Regions from separate parts of the Cyanobium sp. LEGE 06113 genome, predicted to be linked through region 1. Evidence: riboswitches for the same ligand, from Rfam matches in the RefSeq annotation. Region 1 holds a riboswitch; each other region holds the start of a gene.
What was found. A riboswitch is a leader RNA that binds a small molecule or an ion and turns the genes downstream of it on or off. The one in region 1 is predicted to bind cobalamin.

Region 1 (5,304 bases):
ACCCGGCGAACCCGATCGCCGTGCTGGTCGGCACCAAGCTGCTGCTGCTGGCCGCCACCGTGGCCCTGGCCCTGGATGCCCGGCTGCGCCTCATCCCCAACCTCAGCGACGCCAGGCTGGGCCCCCTGACCTGGCACATCCGCGCCATCACAGCCCTGGCGATCGCCTTCGTGGTGGTGGGCGCCGGCATCCGGCTGGGGGGCTTCAGCTGAACAGGGGCAACGCCCGGCAGGGCCCACCCGCCAGCATGGGGGGCACTGCCCTCAAGCCATGCTGCTTCCCTGCCCCTTCAGCCTCATCAGCACCGCGGCCCTCGCCGCCAAGCGCCGGCCTGCAGGCCACGGTGCTGCTGCTGCTCACCCTGCTGATCAAGGCCCGCATCCAGATCAAGGCCGCCTCGGCCCTGGGCCTGTTCCTGCTGGCCCTGCAGACGCTGGGGTTCCTGGCCGTGGCAGGAGGTCTTGGCGCGCTGGCTGTAGGCGGAGCGGCTGTGGGTGGTGCGGGGCTGGCGTTCCAGCGGCGCTCCGGCCAAGCGGCGTGAGGGCGTGGCTCTTTGAGGGCGTGAGCGTTTGACCGAGCTCCCCCCCTGGCGCCCCCTGCTGCGGGCCGCCCGTGAGCGAGAAGGACGCTCCCCGGCGGCCCGCTGGCTGCAACTGGCCAGCGTCGCCGCCGCTGGAGGCTGGAGCAGGGCTGGCGCGAGGAAGACCTGAATCCCAGAGATCAGGTCTGTGGGATCAGGTCTGCGGCCGAATCGCCGCAGCAGGAGCACAATGGGAGCGGAGTGGTTTCCGAGCCTCTGGCCCGGAAGGCAACGAGGAAAGTCCGGTGCAACTCCGGCACTGTCCCGCAGCTGTGATGGAGAGACCTGCTCCTGAGTCAGAACGCTCGCCGCTTTGAGTTCTTTCCTGCCCGGCGCGGAAACCGGGAGAAACCATGCAACACCTCCGCTCCAGCCGCTCCCTCGGCCTTCTGGTGGCCCTGGCCACCGCCACGACCCTGCTGCTCGGCCAGCCGGCCCAGGCCCACAACGTGGCCTCAGGCGGCCTGGTGGGAGGCTTCCTGCATCCACTGGCGGGCACCGACCACCTGCTGCTGCTGATCGCCGTTGGCGCCGCGGCCTCCTACCTCTCGGCCGAGCTGCTGCTCTGGGGGCTGGCTGGCGCCCTGGCTGGAGGCGTGTTCGGCGCCATGGGCGGCGGGCTGCCTGGTGCCGAGCTGCTGGCGACCCTGGCCATCCCCGCCGTGGCCCTGCTGGTGCTGCGCAGCCAGAAGTCGCCGCTGGCGCCGGCCCTGGAGCTCTGCGGTGCCTGATCGCTGCAGCCGTGGCCGTGCACGCCATGCTCCATGGTCAGGAGGCTCCGGCCGGTGCCGCCTCAGCGCTGTGGTGGGCGGGTTCCTTCTCCGCCTCGGTGCTGGTGAGCGGCAGCAGCTATCTCGTGCTGCGGCAGCTGCCCAGCCGCTGGACCGCCGCCGTGGCCCTGCTGCTCGCCGTCGCTGGCGCGGCCCTGATCCTCGGCCCGATCGCCTTCGCTGCCCGCTGAACGCCGCAGAGGCGTCAGTTGGCTGACATCTGCACCAGACTGGCCGTGACGGTTCCAGTGGTTCACACCCTGGACGCAAGGAGGAAAGTCCGGTGGGGAGGGGGTTCTTGGACCCTCTGCGAGTCCGGCGCTGTCCCGCAGCTGTGATGGGGTTCGCTCCTGGGAGCACCCCTCAGTCAGAACGCTCGCCGTTGTGATCACCCCTCTCCCCCGGCGCGGACCGGGTTCCACGATGAGCCAAGCCTTTCTTTCCAGCCCTGGAAGCCACCCGCCTTCAGCCTGCCAGGGCCTGCCCGAGCGCTGAGACGCGCCGCAGACGTTCACGTCCCCAACAAGCACTCCAGGGCCGGACCGGGCCGGCGCCAGCCTCTGGTGTCCGCGCCGGCTGATCCGCTCGTGCCGTGATGCCCCCCTCGCCCTCCTGCATGACCACCGATCTCCGGCCAGCCGACTTCGTTCTGGCCCCCTATGCCCGCAGCAGCAACTGGCGCGGCGCCTATCAGATCCTCAGCGCCGTGGGCCCCTACCTGGCCTGCTGGGCCCTGGCCATCCATCTCGCCCAGCGGGCGCCCTGGGCCGTGCCCCTGCTGGTGATTCCCCTGGTGCTGTTCTCGCTGCGCTGCTTCTCCCTGATGCACGACTGCGGCCACCATTCCCTGTTCCGCAGCCGCTGGCTCAACCGGGTGGGGGGCTTCATCCTGGGGCTGGTGAATGCCATTCCCCAGCTGGCCTGGTCCAACGACCACGCCTTTCACCACCGCACCAATGGCGACTGGGAGCGCTATCGCGGCGTCACCGACCTGATCACCACCGACGACTACGCCCAGCTGAGTGCCAGGCAGCAGGCCACCTACGCCTTGCTGCGCCATCCGCTGATGGCCCTCCCCGGTGGCTTCTACTACCTCGCCATCCAGCCCAGGCTGGCGCTTCTCAAGGAGATCTCCCGGGCGGTCCGGGCCCAGGCCGTGCCGCGCTCGGCCGAGTTCTGGGATCTGCTGCTGAACAACGTGGTGCTGATCGCCCTGGTGGTGGCGGCCGGCCAGCGCTGGGGATTCGGCCTGGTGCTGGGGCTCTACGGCGTGACCCTCACCTTCTCGGCAGCCCTGTTCCTGTGGATCTTTTTCGTTCAGCACATCTTTGAGGGCAGCTACGCCCACAACACCGAGGGCTGGAGCCACATGCAGGGAGCTCTGGAAGGCACCAGCTATCTGCAGATGCCGGCCTGGCTGCGCTGGTTCACGGCTGACATCGGCTACCACAACATCCACCACCTCTCGGAGCGCATTCCCAACTACAACCTGCGCGCCGCCCACCAGGCCAATGCCCGTCTGCTGGCGGCTGTGCCCTGTCTGCGACTCGGCGACATGCTCAGTTGCGCCCAGTTCAAGCTCTGGGATCGGGAGACTGAGCGCCTGGTGCCCTGTCCGGAGCAGGTCGATGCCGTGGCCTGACTTGCCGGCTTGGCCAGGGCAGCCGTGGCGGGGACCGAGGTCCTGGCATGGGCAGGAATCCGCCTGCTCAGGGGCCTGGGAACCGCGCTTTCTGGAGCAGAACAGCCTGCTGATCGGCCATGCCGCCTGGGATGGTTATCGGCTCAGCGGCCGGGGTCTGCTGATCTGCCACCTGGCCGCTCCGCTCGAACCTGAGCACGACTGGCGCCTCGACGGCGTGCGGTTCAGCCGGCGCTATGTGGCGCGAAGCGAGGTGACCGCCCAGCTGCGCCACCAGGGGCTGGGACCGGCAGCGATCCGTCCGAGCCTGGGGGCCCTCGACAGCTACGACCCGGCCAGGGAGCTGGTGGTGCTGCTGAGTGGCCATGGCCCCGAGCTGATCGCCCTGCTCAGGAAGCTGCCCACGGCGCCACCGACCTGCTTTGAACTGGTGGAACGGCGCTGGAGTGAATTCGCCTGCGCCGCAGTGCCGTGACCCAATAACACCTGATTATGCGCATAAACGCGTAGAGTGATGACTTCGATGCGCTGCAGCCGCCATGGCCACCGCCCCCTGGCCCTTCGCCCTGCTGATGGCCCTGCAGCGGCGCCTGGTGTGGGCCATCCCAGCCGCCATGCTGCTCGGCCTGGCCTGGGGGGTGACCCTGCCCTCGGCCTGGCTGGTGAGCCTGGTGATGCCCCTCACCTTCCTGATGGTGTATCCGATGCTGATCGACCTGCGGTTGCCGCTGCTGCTGGGTGGCAGAGACCTCAGGCTGCAGCTCACGGCCCAGGCGATCAACTTTCTGGTGATCCCGTTCGTGGCCCTGGCGATCGGCCGGCTGTTCTTCGCCAGCCAACCCCTGGTGGCCCTGGGCCTGTTGCTGGCGGCGCTGCTGCCCACCAGCGGCATGACCATCTCCTGGACGGGGTTTGCCAAGGGCAACCTGGAAGCAGCGGTGCGCATGACCGTGGTGGGGCTGGTGCTTGGGTCCCTGGCCACACCGCTCTACGCCAGGGTGCTGATGGGCACAGCGGTGGACGTGCCGATGGCCAGGGTGTTCCAGCAGATCCTGCTGATCGTGTTCCTGCCGCTGCTGCTGGGGCAGATCACCCGCGTGGCGCTGATCGCCGCCAGGGGCGCGGAGCACTACAGGAAGGTGATCAAGCCACGGTTGGCCCCCTTCTCCACCCTGGGCGTGGTGGGCATCGTGGCCGTGGCCATGGCGCTCAAGGCGCCCCTGATCGTGGGCCAGCCCCTGCTGCTGGTGCGCATGCTGATCCCGCTGCTGCTGCTCTACGGCATCAACTTCGCCCTCAGCACCCTCGTGGCGCGCCGCTTCTTTCCCCGCAGCGACGGCATCGCCCTCGTGTACGGCACGGTGATGCGCAACCTCTCGATCGCCCTGGCCCTGGCGATGACGGCCTTCGGGCCCGAGGCTCCGAGATCGCCCTGATCATCGCCCTGGCCTACATCGTTCAGGTGCAGGCCGCCGCCTGGTATGTGAAGGCCACCGACCGCCTGTTCGGTCCTGCGCTGGCGGCGGAAGCCCCGGCCTGACGGGCCCGTGAGCGGTCCAGCTGCGGCTGCTTCCCCTGCGCCCCGCTGCCATGCCCTGGACGGCGCCCGCGTGCTGGCCGTGCTGCTGCTGATTCCCTTCCACGCCGCAGCGGTGTTCTACGCGGGCGATCTGGGCACGTTCTATGTGAGCAACCCCGAGAGCAGCGCTGCCCTGGGGGGCTTTCTGGTGCTGGTGCATCAGTGGCACATGCCCCTCTTTTTCTTTCTGGCGGGCTCGGCGAGCTGGTACTCCCTGCGATCGCGCGGTGCGGGGGCCTACCTGCGCGAACGCCTGCAACGGCTGCTGCTGCCCCTGGGGGTGGGCATCCTGGTGCTGGTGCCGCCCCAGGTGTACGTGCACGACCTGCAGAGCGTGGATTCAGCCCTGGGCTACCTGCGCTTCTACCCCCACTTCTTCGATGGGATTCGGCCGACGGGTCACTTCGAGTGGGCCCACCTCTGGTTTCTGGCCTACCTGCTGGTGATCACCCTGCTCTGCCTGCCGCTGCTGGGCCGGCTGAGTGCTCAGGCCAGCCCCAGCCCACCTGAAGGCGGTGCAGGCTGGCGGGTGAGCCTGGGCTCGTTGCTGCTGCTGGCCCTGCCCCTGATGCTCTCGGAGGCCCTGTTGCGGCCCCGCTGGCCGGGCTTCCAGAACCTCTACGACGACTGGGCCAATCTGCTGCTCTACCTGCTGTATTTCGTCTACGGCTACCTGTTCTGCCACCAGGGCGGCTTCTGGGTGGTGCTGGATCGGCGCCGCCGGCTCCTGGTG
Region 2 (5,304 bases), on a different contig from region 1:
CGCGGCCAGCGCAGCTGGCCCAGATGCACCGCCAGAAAGAGCAGCAGCCCCACGCCGCCGATCGCCTGGCTTCGGGCCGCCAGGGCCGCCAGCGGCTGGCCGCGACGGCTGCTGAGGCTGGCGCTGTTGCCGGCTCGGCGGTTGGCGATCACCTTGGCCAGCCCCAGGCCCAGATGCAGCAGCGCCGCAGCCAGCAGGGCCAGCTCCACCAGGGGCAGCCAGGCGGCGCGATGCAGACCGGCCGCATAGGCCTCAAAGCGCTCGGGGGCCAGCACCGCCGGCAGCACGCCGGCCAGATGCACCAGCAGGAACAGCACCAGCAGCAGCCCCGCCCCCGCCGTGCCCAGCCTCAGCGTGGTTGCGCCCATCCCCGTGGCCACCGTTGATCGGCTGCGGTGTTGAGCCCATGGTATGAAGAACAGCGCCCCTGACACCGCATCCACTCAGTACATTTGTACTAGTCTGTGGATTGACGATCCCCACGGCGTGGCCGACATCTCCAGGCGCCGCCCCAACAGCCAGGCCAGCTCACACGCCAGCGCCCAGGCCAGAGGCCAGGCCACCGCCCAGCCAGGCCTCAACCTGCAGCGGCTGCTGGTGCCCCACCCCGGCGCCACCCTGCTGCTGCGGGTGGCCGGCGACTCGATGCGCGATGCCGGCATCCGGCACGGCGACCTGCTGGTGGTGGACCGGCAGCTCGAACCGCGGGCGGGCCTGGTGGTGGTGGCCCTGCTCGATGGCGGCTTCACCGTGAAACGCCTGGCCGGCCGCGGAACCCGGCAGTGGCTGGAGGCGGCCCATCCCGCCTACCCGGCCCTGCCGCTGCACCCGCATCCCGCGCCCGCATCTGGGGGGTGGCCACCCATGTGATCCGCCGCTGCTGAGGGGGCCATGCCGACCAGCACGGCCATCGCCCTGATCGATGGCAACAACTTCTATGCCTCCTGCGAGGCGGTGCTGGAGCCCGCCCTGCTGGGCCGGCCGCTGGTGGTGCTCTCCAACAACGACGGCTGCATCGTGTCGCGCAGTGCCGAGGCCAGGCGGCTCGGCATCGCCATGGGCCAGCCCTACTTCCAGGTGCAGCGCCAGCTGGAGCGCCTCGGCGTGGTGGTGCGCAGCTCCAACTACGCCCTCTACGCCGACATGAGCCAGCGGCTGATGGCCACCCTGGAGCGCTGGGTGGAAGAGCTGGAGATCTACTCGATCGACGAGGCCTTCGGCCTGCTGCCCCGGCCGCCGGGCAGCGATCTCACCGCCTGGGGGCTGGAGCTGCGGCGGGCGGTGCAGCGGGAGCTGGGGCTGCCGGTGGCGGTGGGCCTCGCCCCCACCAAGGTGCTGGCCAAGCTGGCCAACCGCCTCGCCAAGGGGCAACCGGCCCATGGCCATGTGTTCGACCTGGGGGCCTGCAGCGACCCCTCCGCCTGGCTGCAGCAGGTGGCGATCGAAGACGTGTGGGGCATCGGCCGGCGCCTGGCCCGCTGGTGCCGGCTGCGGGGCGTCGCCCATGCCCTCGCCCTGCGCGACATGCCGAGCGGTGAGCTGCGCCAGAAGTGCGGCGTGGTGGGCCTGCGGCTGCAGCAGGAACTGCGGGGCCACCGCTGCCTGCCGCTCACCCTGGTGCCAGCGCCGAAGCAGGAAACCTGCGTGAGCCGCAGCTTCAGCCAGCCGGTGCGCACGGCCGCGGAGCTGCGCCAGGCGGTGGCCACCTACACGGTGCGGGCGGCCGAGAAGCTGCGCCGCCAACGGCAGCGGGCCGGGGCCCTGAGCGTGTTCGTGCGCAGCAACCCGTTCAACGGCACCAGCTTCTACAGCAACAGCGCCACCCTCACCCTGGCGCTGCCCAGCCATGACACCGCCGTGCTGCTGGCGGCGGCCCTGCCCCTGGCCGAGGCCCTGTTCCGTCCCCAGCACCCGCTGCAGAAGGCCGGCGTGCTGCTGCTGCAGCTGCAGGGCGAGGAGCTGCTGCAACACCACCTGCTGCAACCGCTGCCGCCGGAGCAGCAGCAGCGCCGCGCTGCCCTGATGGCCGCCGTGGACCGGCTCAACCGCCGCTACGGGCGCGGCACCGTGCAGTGGGCCGCCTGCGGACTGCAACCGCCCTGGGCGATGCGGCGCGACAGGCTCTCCCGGGCCGCCACCACGCGGCTGGAGGCGATCCCACGGGTGCTGGCGCAGTGAAAGGCGGGATCAGCGCTGCGGCCGGGCTCGTCGTGGGGCGGAACTCAGGGCAGCTGCGCCAGGCAGGCCTCGATCATCGCCGCCGTGACCGGAATCGTCTCCAGCTCATCGGCGTTGTCGAGGAAGGCGTCAAAGGAGGCGTAGCGACGGATGCAGGGAGCGGCGCCGGGGGCGCTGCAGGCGGCAGCCCAGTCGCCGTCGTCGGGCTTCACCAGGGCATAGGCCATCAGGGCCTCCTCCAGATCGCCGCCATCACCGATGCCCTCGCCGTGCCAGAGCACTTCGAAAAAGTCCATGGACGCGGGGGGAACACGGAGCACACCCAGGTTACTGAGCACGCCGGCCGCCCTGAAATCGGACACGAAACCTGAAGCGGGGCGAGAAAGAGCTGAGCCGCCGTGGGTATGCTCAGATTCAGAACGGTTCCGGCGGGGTTCAGCCGCCGGAGGCAACAGGGAAAGTGCCGTTGAAATCGGCCGCTGTCCCGCAACTGTGTTTCAGGGTCCCAGGACCCTGATCAGTCAGAACACCTGCCGTTCTTCACAACTCAACTGTCTTACCTGCGAGGTACAGAGTGAAGACCATGCCAGCAAAGCTGGCCAGCCTGTCGTTGATGGCTGCGCTCAGTTTCTGCCTTGTTCTATTAACGCCTGCCCCGGCGCAGGCGATGCACATCGCCGAGGGCTTCCTGCCGCTGCAGTGGGCCGTGGCCTGGTGGCTGATCTCGCTGCCCTTCCTGGCGGTGGGGCTGCGGTCGCTGACGCGCATCAGCCGCAGCCACCCGGAGCTGAAGCTGCTGCTGGCCCTGGCCGGCGCCTTCACCTTCGTGCTCTCGGCCCTGAAGATTCCCTCCGTCACCGGCAGCTGCTCCCACCCCACCGGCACCGGCCTGGGCGCGATTCTGTTCGGCCCCACGGTGATGACCGTGATCGGCAGCATCGTGCTGCTGTTCCAGGCGCTGCTGCTGGCCCACGGCGGGCTCACCACCCTGGGCGCCAACATCTTCTCGATGGCGATCGTGGGGCCATTCGTGGCCTGGGGCGCCTTTCAGCTCTTCAGCAGCAGCGGCCACAGGCGCCTGGCGGTGTTCGCCGCCGCCGCCCTCGCCGACCTGGCCACCTACGTGGTCACCGCTGGCCAGCTGGCGATCGCCTTCCCCGCCGCCAGCGGTGGGGTGATGGCCTCATTCCTGAAATTCGGCAGCATCTTCGCGATCACCCAGATTCCCCTGGCGATCACCGAAGGCCTGCTCACCGTGCTGGTGTGGAACTGGTTGCAGTCCTATGGCCAGCCCGAGCTCAAGACCCTCCGCCTGCTCCACCAGGAGAGCTGACCCCATGACCGATTCTGGAAAGCAACGCCCCCAGGGCAACTGGCTGCTGGTGCTCGCCGTGGTGGCCCTGAGCGCCCTGCCCGTGCTGGTCGTGCGCGGCGAATTCTCCGGTGCCGACGGCCAGGGCATGGACGCCATCAGCGAGATCCAGCCCAGCTACAGGCCCTGGTTCAACGCCGTGGTGGCGTTGCCCAGCGGCGAGGTGGAAAGCCTGCTGTTCGCCAGCCAGGCGGCCCTTGGCGCCGGTGTGATCGGCTACGTGATCGGGCTCTACAAAGGACGCGCTCTGAACAGGGGCGATGAGTCACCGGATTGACGCCCTGGCCTACGGCAACCGGCTGCGCTGGTTGCCCCCGGGCCAGAAGCTGGCCTTTGCGGCGGTGCTGCTGCTGCTGGGGCTGGTGGCACCTCCGCTGGTCCAGGGCCTGATCAGCCTCTGGCTGGCGCTCTGGATCGTGGTGTACGCCGCGATCCCGGCGCGGCTCTACCTGCCGCTGCTGCTGTTGCCGCTGGGGTTCGCCATCGCCAGCCTGCCGGCCCTGCTGCTGCAGGCGGTGCCGCTCGACGCCTTCACCGCCACCGCTCGCGGGGACGTGTGGCAGCAGCTGGCCCGGCCCCTGGCCGGCGGCTGGATGCTGTATGTGAGCCAGCAGGGGGTGGGGCAGGCCGCGCTGCTGATCAGCCGCTCGCTGGCCGCCAGCAGCTGTCTGATGTTCGTGCTGCTCACCACGCCCTTCAGTGAGCTGATCGCTGTGCTGCGGCGCCTGCGACTGCCGCCCCTGCTGCTGGAGCTGCTGGTGCTCACCTATGGCTTCATCTTCACCCTGATGGGCATCGCCAGCGAGCTGTGGGTGGCGCAGCAGGCCAGGGCCGGGAGGCGCGGCTGGAGGCAGCGACTGAAGAGTCTGGGGGTGCTGGTGGCCCAGTTATTGCATCGCTCCCTGGCGAGCTACCGGGGCCTCGCCATGGGCCTGGCGGCCCGGGGGTTTGACGGCGAGCTGCGGGTGCTGGCTGCAGAGCGACACCGGGGCTCGCCGCGCCATCAGCGAGAGGCCATCGCCGGCTGTGCCCTGCTCGGTGCCCTGTCCTTGGGGCTGGGGCGATGACTCCAGCGCAGCCCCCCGATGGCGGCAAGCCGGCAACAACCCTGCTGCGCTTCGAGGCGGTGGGCTTCCGCTACCCCTGCGCCCTCGAAGCGTGCATCAGCGGCCTCAGCCTGGACGTGCCCGAGGGGTGGCGCTGCGGCCTGATCGGCGACAACGGCTGCGGCAAAACCACCCTGTTCCTGCTGGCCAATGGCCTGCTGCGCCCTCAGCAGGGCCAACTCCGCTGGCGAGAGGCACCAATCCGCTACGCGCGCGGATCCCTGCGCCGCCTGCGCCAGCAGGTGGGGCTGGTGTTTCAGAACCCGGAACATCAGCTGGTGGCCACCACGGTGGAGGAGGACCTCTCCTTCGGTCTGGTGAATCTGGGCCTGGAGGAGGCTGAAATCCGCCGCCGGATGCAACAGGCGGCGGAGACCTTCGGGCTGGAGGCCTTGCTGGAGCGCCCCACCCACATGCTCAGCATGGGCCAGAAAAAAAGCCTCTCCCTGGCCGATGTGATGGTGCTCGAGCCCGAGCTGCTGCTGCTCGATGAGCCCACCGCCTATCTGAGCCCGGGCCATGGCCGGGCGTTGCTGCAGCAGTTGCAGCGGATTCATGCCAGCGGCACCACCATCCTGGTGGCCAGCCATGACATGGAGTTCCTGAACAGCTGGGCCGACTGGCTGTTCGTGATCGAGGGCGGGCGGC
Region 3 (5,304 bases), 710 kb from region 1:
GGACGCTCCCCGGCGGCCCGCTGGCTGCAACTGGCCAGCGTCGCCGCCGCTGGAGGCTGGAGCAGGGCTGGCGCGAGGAAGACCTGAATCCCAGAGATCAGGTCTGTGGGATCAGGTCTGCGGCCGAATCGCCGCAGCAGGAGCACAATGGGAGCGGAGTGGTTTCCGAGCCTCTGGCCCGGAAGGCAACGAGGAAAGTCCGGTGCAACTCCGGCACTGTCCCGCAGCTGTGATGGAGAGACCTGCTCCTGAGTCAGAACGCTCGCCGCTTTGAGTTCTTTCCTGCCCGGCGCGGAAACCGGGAGAAACCATGCAACACCTCCGCTCCAGCCGCTCCCTCGGCCTTCTGGTGGCCCTGGCCACCGCCACGACCCTGCTGCTCGGCCAGCCGGCCCAGGCCCACAACGTGGCCTCAGGCGGCCTGGTGGGAGGCTTCCTGCATCCACTGGCGGGCACCGACCACCTGCTGCTGCTGATCGCCGTTGGCGCCGCGGCCTCCTACCTCTCGGCCGAGCTGCTGCTCTGGGGGCTGGCTGGCGCCCTGGCTGGAGGCGTGTTCGGCGCCATGGGCGGCGGGCTGCCTGGTGCCGAGCTGCTGGCGACCCTGGCCATCCCCGCCGTGGCCCTGCTGGTGCTGCGCAGCCAGAAGTCGCCGCTGGCGCCGGCCCTGGAGCTCTGCGGTGCCTGATCGCTGCAGCCGTGGCCGTGCACGCCATGCTCCATGGTCAGGAGGCTCCGGCCGGTGCCGCCTCAGCGCTGTGGTGGGCGGGTTCCTTCTCCGCCTCGGTGCTGGTGAGCGGCAGCAGCTATCTCGTGCTGCGGCAGCTGCCCAGCCGCTGGACCGCCGCCGTGGCCCTGCTGCTCGCCGTCGCTGGCGCGGCCCTGATCCTCGGCCCGATCGCCTTCGCTGCCCGCTGAACGCCGCAGAGGCGTCAGTTGGCTGACATCTGCACCAGACTGGCCGTGACGGTTCCAGTGGTTCACACCCTGGACGCAAGGAGGAAAGTCCGGTGGGGAGGGGGTTCTTGGACCCTCTGCGAGTCCGGCGCTGTCCCGCAGCTGTGATGGGGTTCGCTCCTGGGAGCACCCCTCAGTCAGAACGCTCGCCGTTGTGATCACCCCTCTCCCCCGGCGCGGACCGGGTTCCACGATGAGCCAAGCCTTTCTTTCCAGCCCTGGAAGCCACCCGCCTTCAGCCTGCCAGGGCCTGCCCGAGCGCTGAGACGCGCCGCAGACGTTCACGTCCCCAACAAGCACTCCAGGGCCGGACCGGGCCGGCGCCAGCCTCTGGTGTCCGCGCCGGCTGATCCGCTCGTGCCGTGATGCCCCCCTCGCCCTCCTGCATGACCACCGATCTCCGGCCAGCCGACTTCGTTCTGGCCCCCTATGCCCGCAGCAGCAACTGGCGCGGCGCCTATCAGATCCTCAGCGCCGTGGGCCCCTACCTGGCCTGCTGGGCCCTGGCCATCCATCTCGCCCAGCGGGCGCCCTGGGCCGTGCCCCTGCTGGTGATTCCCCTGGTGCTGTTCTCGCTGCGCTGCTTCTCCCTGATGCACGACTGCGGCCACCATTCCCTGTTCCGCAGCCGCTGGCTCAACCGGGTGGGGGGCTTCATCCTGGGGCTGGTGAATGCCATTCCCCAGCTGGCCTGGTCCAACGACCACGCCTTTCACCACCGCACCAATGGCGACTGGGAGCGCTATCGCGGCGTCACCGACCTGATCACCACCGACGACTACGCCCAGCTGAGTGCCAGGCAGCAGGCCACCTACGCCTTGCTGCGCCATCCGCTGATGGCCCTCCCCGGTGGCTTCTACTACCTCGCCATCCAGCCCAGGCTGGCGCTTCTCAAGGAGATCTCCCGGGCGGTCCGGGCCCAGGCCGTGCCGCGCTCGGCCGAGTTCTGGGATCTGCTGCTGAACAACGTGGTGCTGATCGCCCTGGTGGTGGCGGCCGGCCAGCGCTGGGGATTCGGCCTGGTGCTGGGGCTCTACGGCGTGACCCTCACCTTCTCGGCAGCCCTGTTCCTGTGGATCTTTTTCGTTCAGCACATCTTTGAGGGCAGCTACGCCCACAACACCGAGGGCTGGAGCCACATGCAGGGAGCTCTGGAAGGCACCAGCTATCTGCAGATGCCGGCCTGGCTGCGCTGGTTCACGGCTGACATCGGCTACCACAACATCCACCACCTCTCGGAGCGCATTCCCAACTACAACCTGCGCGCCGCCCACCAGGCCAATGCCCGTCTGCTGGCGGCTGTGCCCTGTCTGCGACTCGGCGACATGCTCAGTTGCGCCCAGTTCAAGCTCTGGGATCGGGAGACTGAGCGCCTGGTGCCCTGTCCGGAGCAGGTCGATGCCGTGGCCTGACTTGCCGGCTTGGCCAGGGCAGCCGTGGCGGGGACCGAGGTCCTGGCATGGGCAGGAATCCGCCTGCTCAGGGGCCTGGGAACCGCGCTTTCTGGAGCAGAACAGCCTGCTGATCGGCCATGCCGCCTGGGATGGTTATCGGCTCAGCGGCCGGGGTCTGCTGATCTGCCACCTGGCCGCTCCGCTCGAACCTGAGCACGACTGGCGCCTCGACGGCGTGCGGTTCAGCCGGCGCTATGTGGCGCGAAGCGAGGTGACCGCCCAGCTGCGCCACCAGGGGCTGGGACCGGCAGCGATCCGTCCGAGCCTGGGGGCCCTCGACAGCTACGACCCGGCCAGGGAGCTGGTGGTGCTGCTGAGTGGCCATGGCCCCGAGCTGATCGCCCTGCTCAGGAAGCTGCCCACGGCGCCACCGACCTGCTTTGAACTGGTGGAACGGCGCTGGAGTGAATTCGCCTGCGCCGCAGTGCCGTGACCCAATAACACCTGATTATGCGCATAAACGCGTAGAGTGATGACTTCGATGCGCTGCAGCCGCCATGGCCACCGCCCCCTGGCCCTTCGCCCTGCTGATGGCCCTGCAGCGGCGCCTGGTGTGGGCCATCCCAGCCGCCATGCTGCTCGGCCTGGCCTGGGGGGTGACCCTGCCCTCGGCCTGGCTGGTGAGCCTGGTGATGCCCCTCACCTTCCTGATGGTGTATCCGATGCTGATCGACCTGCGGTTGCCGCTGCTGCTGGGTGGCAGAGACCTCAGGCTGCAGCTCACGGCCCAGGCGATCAACTTTCTGGTGATCCCGTTCGTGGCCCTGGCGATCGGCCGGCTGTTCTTCGCCAGCCAACCCCTGGTGGCCCTGGGCCTGTTGCTGGCGGCGCTGCTGCCCACCAGCGGCATGACCATCTCCTGGACGGGGTTTGCCAAGGGCAACCTGGAAGCAGCGGTGCGCATGACCGTGGTGGGGCTGGTGCTTGGGTCCCTGGCCACACCGCTCTACGCCAGGGTGCTGATGGGCACAGCGGTGGACGTGCCGATGGCCAGGGTGTTCCAGCAGATCCTGCTGATCGTGTTCCTGCCGCTGCTGCTGGGGCAGATCACCCGCGTGGCGCTGATCGCCGCCAGGGGCGCGGAGCACTACAGGAAGGTGATCAAGCCACGGTTGGCCCCCTTCTCCACCCTGGGCGTGGTGGGCATCGTGGCCGTGGCCATGGCGCTCAAGGCGCCCCTGATCGTGGGCCAGCCCCTGCTGCTGGTGCGCATGCTGATCCCGCTGCTGCTGCTCTACGGCATCAACTTCGCCCTCAGCACCCTCGTGGCGCGCCGCTTCTTTCCCCGCAGCGACGGCATCGCCCTCGTGTACGGCACGGTGATGCGCAACCTCTCGATCGCCCTGGCCCTGGCGATGACGGCCTTCGGGCCCGAGGCTCCGAGATCGCCCTGATCATCGCCCTGGCCTACATCGTTCAGGTGCAGGCCGCCGCCTGGTATGTGAAGGCCACCGACCGCCTGTTCGGTCCTGCGCTGGCGGCGGAAGCCCCGGCCTGACGGGCCCGTGAGCGGTCCAGCTGCGGCTGCTTCCCCTGCGCCCCGCTGCCATGCCCTGGACGGCGCCCGCGTGCTGGCCGTGCTGCTGCTGATTCCCTTCCACGCCGCAGCGGTGTTCTACGCGGGCGATCTGGGCACGTTCTATGTGAGCAACCCCGAGAGCAGCGCTGCCCTGGGGGGCTTTCTGGTGCTGGTGCATCAGTGGCACATGCCCCTCTTTTTCTTTCTGGCGGGCTCGGCGAGCTGGTACTCCCTGCGATCGCGCGGTGCGGGGGCCTACCTGCGCGAACGCCTGCAACGGCTGCTGCTGCCCCTGGGGGTGGGCATCCTGGTGCTGGTGCCGCCCCAGGTGTACGTGCACGACCTGCAGAGCGTGGATTCAGCCCTGGGCTACCTGCGCTTCTACCCCCACTTCTTCGATGGGATTCGGCCGACGGGTCACTTCGAGTGGGCCCACCTCTGGTTTCTGGCCTACCTGCTGGTGATCACCCTGCTCTGCCTGCCGCTGCTGGGCCGGCTGAGTGCTCAGGCCAGCCCCAGCCCACCTGAAGGCGGTGCAGGCTGGCGGGTGAGCCTGGGCTCGTTGCTGCTGCTGGCCCTGCCCCTGATGCTCTCGGAGGCCCTGTTGCGGCCCCGCTGGCCGGGCTTCCAGAACCTCTACGACGACTGGGCCAATCTGCTGCTCTACCTGCTGTATTTCGTCTACGGCTACCTGTTCTGCCACCAGGGCGGCTTCTGGGTGGTGCTGGATCGGCGCCGCCGGCTCCTGGTGGCGCTGGCGATGGTGGGCATGGCGGTGTTCCTGGCCCTCACGCTCAGCGGCGCCACGCCCGCTGCGGGCGATGAGTCTGCTGCCGCCCAGCTGTTCCAGGCCTTTCGCGGCTGGAACAGCTGGTGCGCCGTGCTGGCCCTGGTCGCCCTGGCGCGCCGCTTCCTGAAGGCACCCCATCCGCTGGTGAGCTACGGCAGCAAGGCCGCCATGCCGCTCTACCTGCTGCACCAGCCGGTGCTGGTGGGCCTGGGCTGGTGGGTGGTGCCGCTGCCGCTCGCCATCGGCGCCAAATTTGCCCTGATCTGCGCCGGCTCCCTGCTGATCAGCCTGGGCCTCTACGAGGGGGTGATCCGGCGCCTGGGCCCCCTGAGCCCGTGTTTTGGCCTGGTGGGCCGGCCCTGAGCGCACTCCCCATGCAGCGCCTCTCGATCATCATTCCCACCCTCAATGAGGCCACCTGCCTGGCCGCCACCCTGGAGCGGCTGCAGGCCCTCGACCCGCCGGCCTGGGAGGTGCTGGTGGTGGATGGCGGCAGCCACGATCACACCACCGCCATTGCGGCGTCAGCGGGGGTGCGGGTGCTCCAGTCGCCGGCCACCGGCCGGGCGGTGCAGATGAATGAG

Region 2: another riboswitch for cobalamin. It lies ahead of IQ220_RS05960 (energy-coupling factor ABC transporter permease); the one in region 1 lies ahead of IQ220_RS00165 (fatty acid desaturase).
Region 3: another riboswitch for cobalamin. It lies ahead of IQ220_RS03840 (fatty acid desaturase); the one in region 1 lies ahead of IQ220_RS00165 (fatty acid desaturase).

Annotation. Positions count from the first base shown of each region.
Region 1 covers NZ_JADEWM010000001.1:22,991-28,294, forward strand. The annotation lists gene IQ220_RS00145 (CopD family protein) at 1-212, shown strand, start outside; gene IQ220_RS00150 (hypothetical protein) at 248-541, shown strand; partial or broken gene IQ220_RS00155 (pyridoxamine 5'-phosphate oxidase) at 570-677, shown strand; cobalamin riboswitch at 766-908, shown strand; gene IQ220_RS15410 (HupE/UreJ family protein) at 934-1,311, shown strand; gene IQ220_RS15415 (hypothetical protein) at 1,323-1,541, shown strand; cobalamin riboswitch at 1,574-1,749, shown strand; gene IQ220_RS00165 (fatty acid desaturase) at 1,946-2,992, shown strand; gene IQ220_RS00170 (hypothetical protein) at 2,994-3,467, shown strand; gene IQ220_RS00175 (arsenic resistance protein) at 3,532-4,428, shown strand; gene IQ220_RS00180 (acyltransferase family protein) at 4,540-5,304, shown strand, end outside.
Region 2 covers NZ_JADEWM010000002.1:360,353-365,656, forward strand. The annotation lists gene IQ220_RS05940 (succinate dehydrogenase) at 1-368, opposite strand, end outside; gene IQ220_RS05945 (LexA family protein) at 487-870, shown strand; gene IQ220_RS05950 (Y-family DNA polymerase) at 892-2,178, shown strand; gene IQ220_RS05955 (hypothetical protein) at 2,223-2,474, opposite strand; cobalamin riboswitch at 2,582-2,731, shown strand; gene IQ220_RS05960 (energy-coupling factor ABC transporter permease) at 2,792-3,511, shown strand; gene IQ220_RS05965 (energy-coupling factor ABC transporter substrate-binding protein) at 3,516-3,827, shown strand; gene cbiQ (cobalt ECF transporter T component CbiQ) at 3,811-4,617, shown strand; gene IQ220_RS05975 (energy-coupling factor ABC transporter ATP-binding protein) at 4,614-5,304, shown strand, end outside.
Region 3 covers NZ_JADEWM010000001.1:737,051-742,354, reverse strand. The annotation lists partial or broken gene IQ220_RS03850 (pyridoxamine 5'-phosphate oxidase) at 1-54, shown strand, start outside; cobalamin riboswitch at 143-285, shown strand; gene IQ220_RS15530 (HupE/UreJ family protein) at 311-688, shown strand; gene IQ220_RS15525 (hypothetical protein) at 700-918, shown strand; cobalamin riboswitch at 951-1,126, shown strand; gene IQ220_RS03840 (fatty acid desaturase) at 1,323-2,369, shown strand; gene IQ220_RS03835 (hypothetical protein) at 2,371-2,844, shown strand; gene IQ220_RS03830 (arsenic resistance protein) at 2,909-3,805, shown strand; gene IQ220_RS03825 (acyltransferase family protein) at 3,917-5,083, shown strand; gene IQ220_RS03820 (TIGR04283 family arsenosugar biosynthesis glycosyltransferase) at 5,095-5,304, shown strand, end outside.